2 regions of the Trichococcus sp. TS_SC_9 genome follow, and region 1 is predicted to be linked to the other one. Evidence: a T-box and tRNA genes for the amino acid it is inferred to sense, from the RefSeq annotation. Region 1 holds a T-box; the other holds one or more tRNA genes.
What was found. A T-box is a leader RNA that pairs with one kind of tRNA and senses whether it is charged. The one in region 1 lies ahead of AC0J5I_RS14215 (valine--tRNA ligase), so its partner is inferred to be a tRNA-Val.
Positions count from the first base shown of each region.

Region 2: it has a tRNA-Val gene. The T-box ahead of AC0J5I_RS14215 (valine--tRNA ligase) is inferred to sense a tRNA for this amino acid. The anticodon was not compared.

Region 1 is NZ_CM149591.1:2,935,889-2,940,733, reverse strand. Features, by position in the region: gene thiI (tRNA uracil 4-sulfurtransferase ThiI) at 1-1,103, shown strand, start outside; gene tpx (thiol peroxidase) at 1,188-1,682, shown strand; T-box leader at 1,727-1,951, shown strand; gene AC0J5I_RS14215 (valine--tRNA ligase) at 2,017-4,665, shown strand; gene AC0J5I_RS14210 (bifunctional folylpolyglutamate synthase/dihydrofolate synthase) at 4,761-4,845, shown strand, end outside.
Region 2 is NZ_CM149591.1:1,401,975-1,406,819, forward strand. Features, by position in the region: gene AC0J5I_RS06840 (pyridoxal-phosphate-dependent aminotransferase family protein) at 1-292, opposite strand, end outside; gene AC0J5I_RS06845 (TraX family protein) at 597-1,310, shown strand; gene AC0J5I_RS06850 (SH3 domain-containing protein) at 1,328-2,539, shown strand; gene AC0J5I_RS06855 (hypothetical protein) at 2,550-2,765, shown strand; tRNA gene AC0J5I_RS06860 (tRNA-Val) at 2,747-2,818, opposite strand; gene AC0J5I_RS06865 (YehS family protein) at 2,982-3,506, shown strand; gene AC0J5I_RS06870 (RluA family pseudouridine synthase) at 3,613-4,572, opposite strand; gene AC0J5I_RS06875 (ATP-binding cassette domain-containing protein) at 4,730-4,845, shown strand, end outside.

The sequences.
Region 1 (4,845 bases):
CGCAGATCAAAATCAAACCCGAGCACGATTCTATGTTATTGGATCTGAACGGAGCTGACGAGGCAATCATTATCGAGCGCCTGCAGCATGTGTTCGGTATCCAAAACTATTCACCGGTCTATCTGGTTTCGCGTGATCTCGATGAAGTGAAACGGGTTTTGGTGGAGTTGCTTGCCAAAATGGAGACGGCCGCAAAGACATTCAAGATAGCTACGCGTCGCGCGGATCACGCCTACGAGCATGACACGACCTTCATGAATGCCGAGCTGGGGGCCACTGTCCTGGATGCTTTCCCCGGTATTTCAGTCAAGATGAAGCAGCCGGACATCCTTGTGCGCGTAGACATCAAAACCAACGGCATCATGCTGAGTACACAAACCTATCAGGGGGCTGGCGGATTGCCTGTCGGTTCCAGCGGTAGAGGCATGCTGATGCTTTCCGGAGGCATCGATTCACCGGTAGCCGGTTATCTTGCCATGAAGCGCGGCGTGAAGATCGAGGCGGTGCATTTCCACAGCCCACCTTACACAAGTCCGCAAGCGTTGCAGAAAGCCAAGGATCTGGCTGCTAAATTGACTAAATTCGGCGGTGAAATCCAGTTCATCGAAGTGCCGTTCACGGAGATTCAGGAAGAAATCAAAGAGAAGATTCCTGCGGATTATCTGATGACGATCACGCGCCGGATGATGCTGCGCATCACCGATGCCATCAGAGCCGAACGCAAAGGTTTGGCCATCTTTAATGGGGAATCTTTGGCCCAAGTCGCTTCCCAAACGCTGGAGAGCATGATTGCCATCAATGATGTCACAACGACGCCGATCATTCGTCCGGTCGCAACGATGGATAAATTGGAAATCATCGATTTGGCACAAAAAATTGATACCTTTGATCTGTCGGTGCAACCGTTCGAAGACTGCTGTACGATTTTTGCGCCACCGTCACCCAAAACGAAACCGCATTTGGATAAGGCCAGACGATTTGAAGCGATCCTTGATGTCGAGCCGCTCGTGGCACGCGCAGTTGCAGGCATTGTCATATCGAGCATAACCGGCCGAGAGGATACCGCCAGCCAAGACGAGGCGCTCTTTTCGGATTTGCTGTAACCCGCCCGGCAAAAGCGTATCCTTACCATAAATCACCACTTATCTGTATAATGAGAGTACTATCGGATAAGGGGGAATGTTTTCATGCAAGTGACATTAAAAGGTGAAATTGTTGAAGTTTTAGGGAGTCAACCCGTAGTTGGGGAGAAGGCACCGGCATTTTCGTTATACAATACAGAAGACGAAAAGGTATCTTTGGATGATTTGCGCGGTTCGGTTGTCTTGATCAGCGTATTCCCGGACATCAACACGAGCGTTTGCGACAAACAAACACGCAAATTCAACGAGACGGCAGCAAACATCGAAGGCTTGACGTTGTTGTCGGTTTCGAAAAATACAAAAGAAGAATTGATCAACTGGTGCTCGGCAAACGGCATCGATATGCAGATGTTGCATGACGACGCAGGCGAGTTTGGGGAAGCTTATGGACTGAAAGTGCCCAAATTAGGCAACAAGTTGGCCCGCAGCGTATTCGTCATCGACAAAGGAGGCGTCCTTTCCTACATGGAGATCGTCCCTGAAATCGCGACAGAGCCGGATGAAGCGGCAGCATTGGCAGCAGCAAAAAATTTACTTTAATCGCATTGAGATTTCAATCAAAAGGTGCTAAACTAGTGAAGTATATATAAGCGTCGATCAAGAAGAGTAGCTTACCCGGAACCACATAAGAGAGAAAAGCGTTTGGTGAGAGCTTTTTTGGGGAAGGAAAGTGAAGTAGCTTGTGAGCAAGTTGTGTGAAGGTCTGTGGACTGGGTAGCGCAGCTCGGAGTATTCTCCGTTATCAAAAAGAGAGACAGGGATCTGATTCCTGTAATTTAGGTGGTACCGCGATTCATATCGTCCTGCATATTCGTATGCAGGGCGTTTTTTTTTCGCAACAAATCGATGTAAAAAAGAGAGAGGAAGTGGCTGAATGTCTAAAGCAGACGCAATGCCGACAAAGTATCAACCCCAGCAAGTAGAAGCAGGAAAATATCAAAAATGGGTGGAAGCGGGACTGTTCAAACCGAGCGGCGACAAAAGCAAAAAACCGTATTCGATCGTGATTCCGCCTCCGAACGTAACCGGCAGACTGCACTTGGGCCATGCCTGGGATGTGACGCTGCAGGATATGTTGATTCGCCAAAAACGCATGCAAGGATTCGATACATTGTGGTTGCCTGGGATGGACCACGCCGGCATCGCCACCCAAGCCAAGGTTGAAGCAAAATTAGCCGAGGATGGCCTTACCCGCTATGACCTCGGCCGAGAAGCCTTTGTCGACAAGGTTTGGGAATGGAAAGAGGATTACGCTAGCGTAATCCGTGAACAATGGGGAAAAATGGGCATTTCCGTTGATTATGACCGCGAGCGATTTACGCTCGATGAAGGTTTGTCGGATGCAGTACGCAAAGTTTTTGTTGGATTGTATGAAAAAGACTTGATCTACCGCGGCGCCTATATCATCAACTGGGACCCTAAAGCGAAAACAGCCTTATCCGATATTGAAGTCATCCACAAGGACGTTCAGGGCGCCTTCTATCACTTCCGTTATCCGATGACGGATGGTTCAGGCTACCTGGAGTTGGCGACTACCCGTCCCGAAACCATGTTGGGCGATACTGCCATCGCGGTTCATCCGGAAGATGAAAGATATCAGCAATTCATCGGCAAGACCGTGACATTGCCGCTGGTGAATCGGGAAATCCCGGTCATCGCTGATGATTATGTTGAGATGGACTTCGGGACTGGTGTCGTTAAGATCACACCCGCTCATGACCCGAACGACTTTGAAGTCGGATTACGCCATGATTTGCCGCAAGTGAACGTCATGAACGATGATGCGACGATGAACGAAGCAGCCGGAAAATATGCAGGAATGGACCGTTTTGCGGCGCGCAAAGCGATCATAAAAGATATGGAAGAACTGGGCTATTTGGTCAAAATTGAAGAAATGACCCACAGTGTCGGACATTCAGAACGCACAAACGTTATTGTGGAACCGCGCATCTCGACGCAATGGTTCGTCAAAATGCAACCGTTGGCTGAGCGTGCTGTGGAAAATCAATCGGCAGAAGAAAAAGTTTCCTTCTATCCGGAACGATTTGAGAATACATTCCTGACTTGGATGGGCAACGTCCATGACTGGGTCATTTCTCGCCAATTATGGTGGGGACATCAAATCCCGGCCTGGTATCATAAGGAAACCGGCGAAATGTACGTAGGCATGGAAGCTCCGAGCGACAGCGAAAACTGGACGCAGGATGAGGATGTTCTGGATACGTGGTTCAGTTCAGCACTTTGGCCGTTCTCGACGATGGGCTGGCCGGATGAAGATGCGGAAGATTTCAAACGTTATTTCCCTACCAGCACGTTGGTTACCGGCTATGACATCATCTTCTTCTGGGTAAGCCGAATGATCTTCCAGAGTCTGGAGTTCACCGACAAGCGTCCATTTGAGAATGTGCTGATCCATGGTCTGATCCGTGATGAGCAAGGCCGCAAGATGAGCAAATCGCTCGGAAACGGAATCGATCCGATGGAAGTTGTCGAAAAATACGGAGCGGATGCTTTGCGTTGGTTCTTGGCCAACGGTTCCGCACCTGGACAGGATGTGCGCTTCAGCTATGAGAAGATGGATGCATCCTGGAACTTCATCAACAAAATCTGGAATGCCAGCCGTTACGTGCTCCTTAATTTGGAAGATCTGACTTTCGACGACATCGACATTTCAGGGGAAAAGACAATCGCCGATAAATGGATTCTTTCCAGCCTGAACAAGACCATCACAAAAGTGACGGATCTGTTCGAGAAATTTGAATTCGGTGAAGCAGGTCGTTTGTTGTACCGTTTCATCTGGGATGATTACTGTGACTGGTATATCGAAATGTCCAAAGAAGTTCTGCAAGGGGAAAATGAAGAGGCAAAACGCACAACCCGCAGCATCTTGGCGTATGTTTTGGATAATGTCTTGCGCTTATTGCATCCGGTCATGCCGTTCGTCACCGAAGAAATCTGGCAGAATGTACCGCATCAAGGCGATTCTATCGTAACGGCAGCCTATCCGGAAACGGATGACAGCTATATCGATGAAGCAGCTGAGGAAGCGATGGAAAAACTGATCGAATTGATCCGTGGCGTCCGCAATGTCCGCGCAGAAATGAACACACCGTTGTCCAAGAAAGTTCCGATGCAGCTGAAAGTGAATGACGAGGCGACCGAAGCGATTTTCCGCGCCAACGAATCCTACATCTTCCGTTTCTGCAATCCGGATACGCTGGAAATAGGTCTACACATCCAGGCAGCCAGCGACGCTGTCACCGCCGTTTTCTCAGGCGGAGAAGTGTACATGCCTTTAGCGGGTCTGATCAAATTGGAAGATGAGATTTCCCGTCTCGAAAAGGAAGCGGAGAAATTGACCAAAGAAGTCGACCGGGTGGAAAGCAAATTGAATAACGAAAAATTCATCAGCAAAGCACCGCAGGCTGTAATTGATGGGGAGAAACAAAAAGAAACGGAATACCGCGATAAACTCGTGGCTGTGGAAGAACGTATCGCTGCTCTGAAAGAACAGTTGGCTTGACCATAGAATTAAATTGAATTGAACAGGAAGAACCCTATTAGCAAGCGCCTTTGTGGATAGGGTTCTTCTTAAATGGAAATGGAGTGAAGCGGTATATGTTTGCAACTTATGAAGAAGCGATGGAATGGATCCATTCCCGCAAAGGCATGGGTCCTAAACCGGGAATAGTCCGGATGAAAT
Region 2 (4,845 bases), 1.5 Mb from region 1:
TGACGAAATCCTTGAAGCCTTCGCCATAGATGCCGTTGTCCAGCACGAGCACACGATCGCCGGGTTCTGTCAGACTTGCACAAGCGGCCTCGAGAGCCAAGATCCCTTCGCCGGCAAGCAGCAGGACCTCATTCGTGGTGCCCATGACTCGCCCCATTTTTTGGCTGACCTCGCGGTAATAGCGCACGAACGTTTTGTCAAAGTCGCTGTTGTTGGTTCTTTTTGCGCGGGCCAAACGCACATTTTCGCGTACCTCTGTCGGACCCGGGGCGTAATTCGGTTTGTATCTCATCAGGAAGTCCTCCTTATCGTTTCGTATATTGCTGATAAGTTTAGCAAATGAAAAGAGCTATGAAACCGTCCAATCCGACATAAAATGAGCGGTCCAATTTGGTCCGAAATGACTTCTTGCATACGTTTTGCAAATGTTAGCGCACCCAATTTCGGGATGCGTAAGTTTTCCCGCAAATATCTTGCTTTTTTTCGGGGATTGGCGGACTCCCGGAAGCCTATACTATGGGAAAGTACAGGCAAACAGGCCTGTCGATCAGCTTACAGCAAACGCTGCGAAACCAAGTACAGTGAGGAGCACTCCGATGCAAGGCATTAGCGAGATTCAAAAAGACCTATCATCCTATACATTGAAGAACCTTGCCATATTCGCAATGTTTTTCGATCATATCTTTGCGGTATTTGTGTCGCAGGACAGCCTTGAAGGCGTGGCGCTGCGGATAGCAGGACGGATTGCCGCACCGATCATGTGCTATATGATTGCGGAAGGGTACCATTACACATCCAATCTGAAAAAATATATCGTGCGGTTGATGTTGTTTGCCGCAGTTTCGCATTTTCCGTATGTCTGGTATTTTGGGCTCCCATGGTGGCAAGCCACAAGCGTCATTTGGGGCTTGGCGCTCGGGTTGGTGGCATTGGCAGCGGCAAAACGGGAGGACTGGTCTCTTCCGCTTAGATCAACAATCGTTTTGCTGTGCTGTCTGTTGGCGGTCCCGGCTGATTGGAATTATGTAGCGGTCTTATGGATCCTGTTCTTCGGATTGTTCAGGGGACAAATCGACAAACAGCTGCTGAGCTTTGCCATCATAGGAATTCTGTTCCACATCATCCCTTCCATCAGCGAAAGCGGTTGGACGCAATCCTACCAGGTCGGCATTTTTCTGGCCATCCCACTGCTGCTGTTCTACAAAGGCCGTCAAGGAAAGAAATCCAATGTGATGAAATGGGGCTTCTATGCTTTCTATCCGTTCCATCTGTTGCTGTTGGAACTGGTGAAAATGATCGTATCCGCGTAATGGAGGAATGAATATAAATGAGAATCAACAAAAATTGGCGCCACGCTTTCATCGGCATCCTGACGGGTGCGGTGCTGTCCGCTTGCTCCGGCTCGAATGAACAGACAGAAACGGAGGAGTCGGAGAGCGCTTCGACGAGTTCGGCTGTCGAAGCGGTGACTTCAGAAGAGGCGGGTTCGGGTGAAACCTCGAATGAAGAGGAAACAGCGGTGGTCCATCCGGAAGAGCCGGAGCCGTTGGTGTATGAAGGGGACCTGGAACTTCCTGTTAACGGGGCGACCGGCTATGCCTCGGTACTGATGGATCTGAAAGCGACTGCTGATGCCGGGTCCGAGTCGATCGCGATTTTGGAAGCGGGAACCGTTTTTGAAGTGGTGGAGGAAGAGGGCGATTGGTGGTATGTCCAGACCGAAACCGAGTCAGGCTGGGTGCAACATCTTTATTGTTTCATCAACCTTCCGGACGTGATCCCTTCCATCATCTATAACAACACCAACACGTACGCATCCAAGTTCGTTTCTTCCGGAAAAGTGATCCCTGGCATAACCGGTCAGGCGCTTTATGACGGGAAAGCATACAATATGCGTCTGGGCAAAGTATCCGATATCGTGCCGGTGCTCTACAGCATGTCAAAGAAAATCAATTCAGCGCAACAAGCCGCCTTGGCTGAAGGGAATTCCTTGGTCATCTATGAAGGGTATCGTCCATTTTCCGCCCAGAAGATGACGGTGGATGCTTTGACGAATCTGGCTGCGGCCGATCCGGAAGTGATGGCGGGTATCAACACCTATCCTTGGGACGCCAACTGGTTCATCGCGACAAACGTTTCGAATCATCAGATGGGTTATGCCATCGATGTCACACTTGCGAAAATAACGGAACAGCAGGTAATCCTCGTCGGTGACTATGCCGCGACCGCCATTACGGGCTACACGGAATACACGATGCCGACAACCATCCATGAATTGAGCATGGCTTCGGCTACGTTCACCGGACCGGTAAAATCCAGTTCGCCGACCGCGTGGCTCCAAGCCACTTTGGCGGATACGATGAATGAGGCAGCCATCCTCCTGCAGCGCTACTGCACGGACGCCGGATTGACACCGTTGGCTTCGGAATGGTGGCATTTCAATGATCTCGATGCGCGTTTCTCCACCGAAGGGAACAGCAGCAAAGGTGAATATCTTTTGGACGCAACAATGAGCGAGGCTCCGGAAGCGGCCGAATGATGGACGAAACATGAATAAAGGCCAAGTATTCATGGTTTCGGATGTTGGGGTGCGAAAAAAGATGAATATCGGAAAACTATTCATCTTCCTGAGCTGCCACCGGACGAAAAAGATGAAGATCGACCAATTATCCATGTCCACGCGCAAAAGGGGATGCCTCTATTTAAGAGACATCCCCTTTATTTACTATTATGTGCTGAATCTTGATGGTCCCTACTGGGATTGAACCAGCGACCCCTACCATGTCAAGGTAGTGCTCTCCCGCTGAGCTAAGGAACCGATAACCAGATGAATCACCTGCTCGCATATTTGATTATAACATATTTGCGTGATAAGTGAAGAGGGAAATTTAAAAAAAGAGAAACGAATAAGGCATGCATTCCATAGGACAACAGGGTATACTGGAAAAGGATAATTGAAAAGGAAAATTTGGAGGCTAATTATGGACAACAATGATATATTGATCCGCTTGCGCTATGCGCTGGACATCAAGGATGCGGATATGGTCGAAGTGTTACGCTTGGGCGGACTTGAATTGACGAAGGAAGCAGTGCAGAAAATGCTCAAAAATCCAAAAAAGGATGAAGCAACGAATGCTGTTGGGGCTGCCGCTCCATCGGATGACGATCAACTGGCTTGCGACAATGCGACACTGGAATCGTTCTTGAACGGACTCATCACTTCCCAACGCGGCAAACCGCAAGCGAAGCCCGGCGAACCGGAACCAAAGCCAGAATTTTTATTGAACAATGGGAACGTCAACAATATGTTGCTGAAGAAAGTAAAAATTGCGCTGACTTTGACAAACGAAGATATGCTTGAAATCCTGGAATCGGCAGGCGTCACCGTGTCGAAAAGCGAATTGAGCGCGGTCCTCCGCAAAGAAGGGCACCGCAATTACAAACCTTGCGGCGACCGTTATGCACGGAATTTCCTGAAAGGCTTGGCGCTGCGCTACCGCGGATAGGCTGTATTTTAGCCCGCCAAACCGCTTTTGGCGATTTATTTCAGATGCATCGAGTCCGCAATAAATAAAAAACATGATTCGCCTTTGCGGGGAATCATGTTTTTTGTCATTTCGAATACAACAGGAAAGCTTTCGGCACCGGCGCGCTGAAGCGGACGAGTTCGCCGGTTGCAGGATGGAGGAATGCTAGTGTGGTAGCGTGCAGCCCCAAACGTTTCATGGGATTGGTGTGAGCACCGTACTTCTTGTCTCCGGCAACCGGATGGCCCAAGGATTCCATGTGGACGCGGATCTGATTCTTCCGGCCGGTCTCCAATTGCACCTCCAAGAGCGAATATTCTTTGTTTGCTCGGATCTTGCGGTAATGGGTCACGGCATGTTGGCCGCCGTTGTCTTTCGGACTGGAATGGACCTTCATGGCTTTGCTCTCGGTCAGCCATGAGGAGATGGTGCCGGACTCATTCTTGATCTCGCCCTCGACAAGAGCGGTATAGATGCGTTCTTTGACGAGTTCCTTCCAACCATTTTGCAACTTCTCTTTCAGCTCTTCGGATTTTGCGAAAAGCATGACGCCGGAGGTATCCCGGTCCAGGCGATGCACGACAAATATCCGGTTCGCTTTGTTGTCTTCTTTGACGTAGTGGCTCAATTGGCGGTAAGCGGTCGGTTCTTTTGGATCGTCGGTTGCCATCGACAACAGGCCGGCATCCTTATTGATCACAATGATCGATTCGTCCTCAAACAGGATCTTGAGGCCGGACAGGGACGTTTTTTTGATGGCTTCCTTATTTGCCAAAATGCCGACAGTCTGTCCGGGTTCCAATGGGTGGTTGTGTTTGGTGATGGCCTTGCCGTCGACAGTCACTTGTCCGCGGGTAAGGATCGATTTGACCGAATTGCGGCTTTGCTTGCTGAGGATCTGCAGCAAAAAGGGCAACAATTCGCTTGGTTCGGTCACTGGGTATTGCGTAACCCCTTTGGTGGATGGGTTTTTTTGGGGTTCTATCGCCTTGTCCTGGCGATTGCGTTTATTATTGATGGGTCTTTGCTGGTTTGTTTTTTTCATATCGTTCGCTCCTGACTCTGTTCGCCGCCTGATTGCCGCGGTCGTCTCTTTTGAAGTATAACAGAAAACAGGGCATCCATCCCGCATAATCAGGACAAAAACGCAGCAAGTGGCATATAATTGAAACAGAAGAATCAAAAGGAAGCGGGGAGCATGCATGGACCATATCAGCATCATCGGCGCAAAGGAAGGGAATCTGAAGAACATCACCGTGGATTTGCCCCGGAATAAATGGATTGTCCTTACAGGGGTATCCGGTTCCGGGAAAACGAC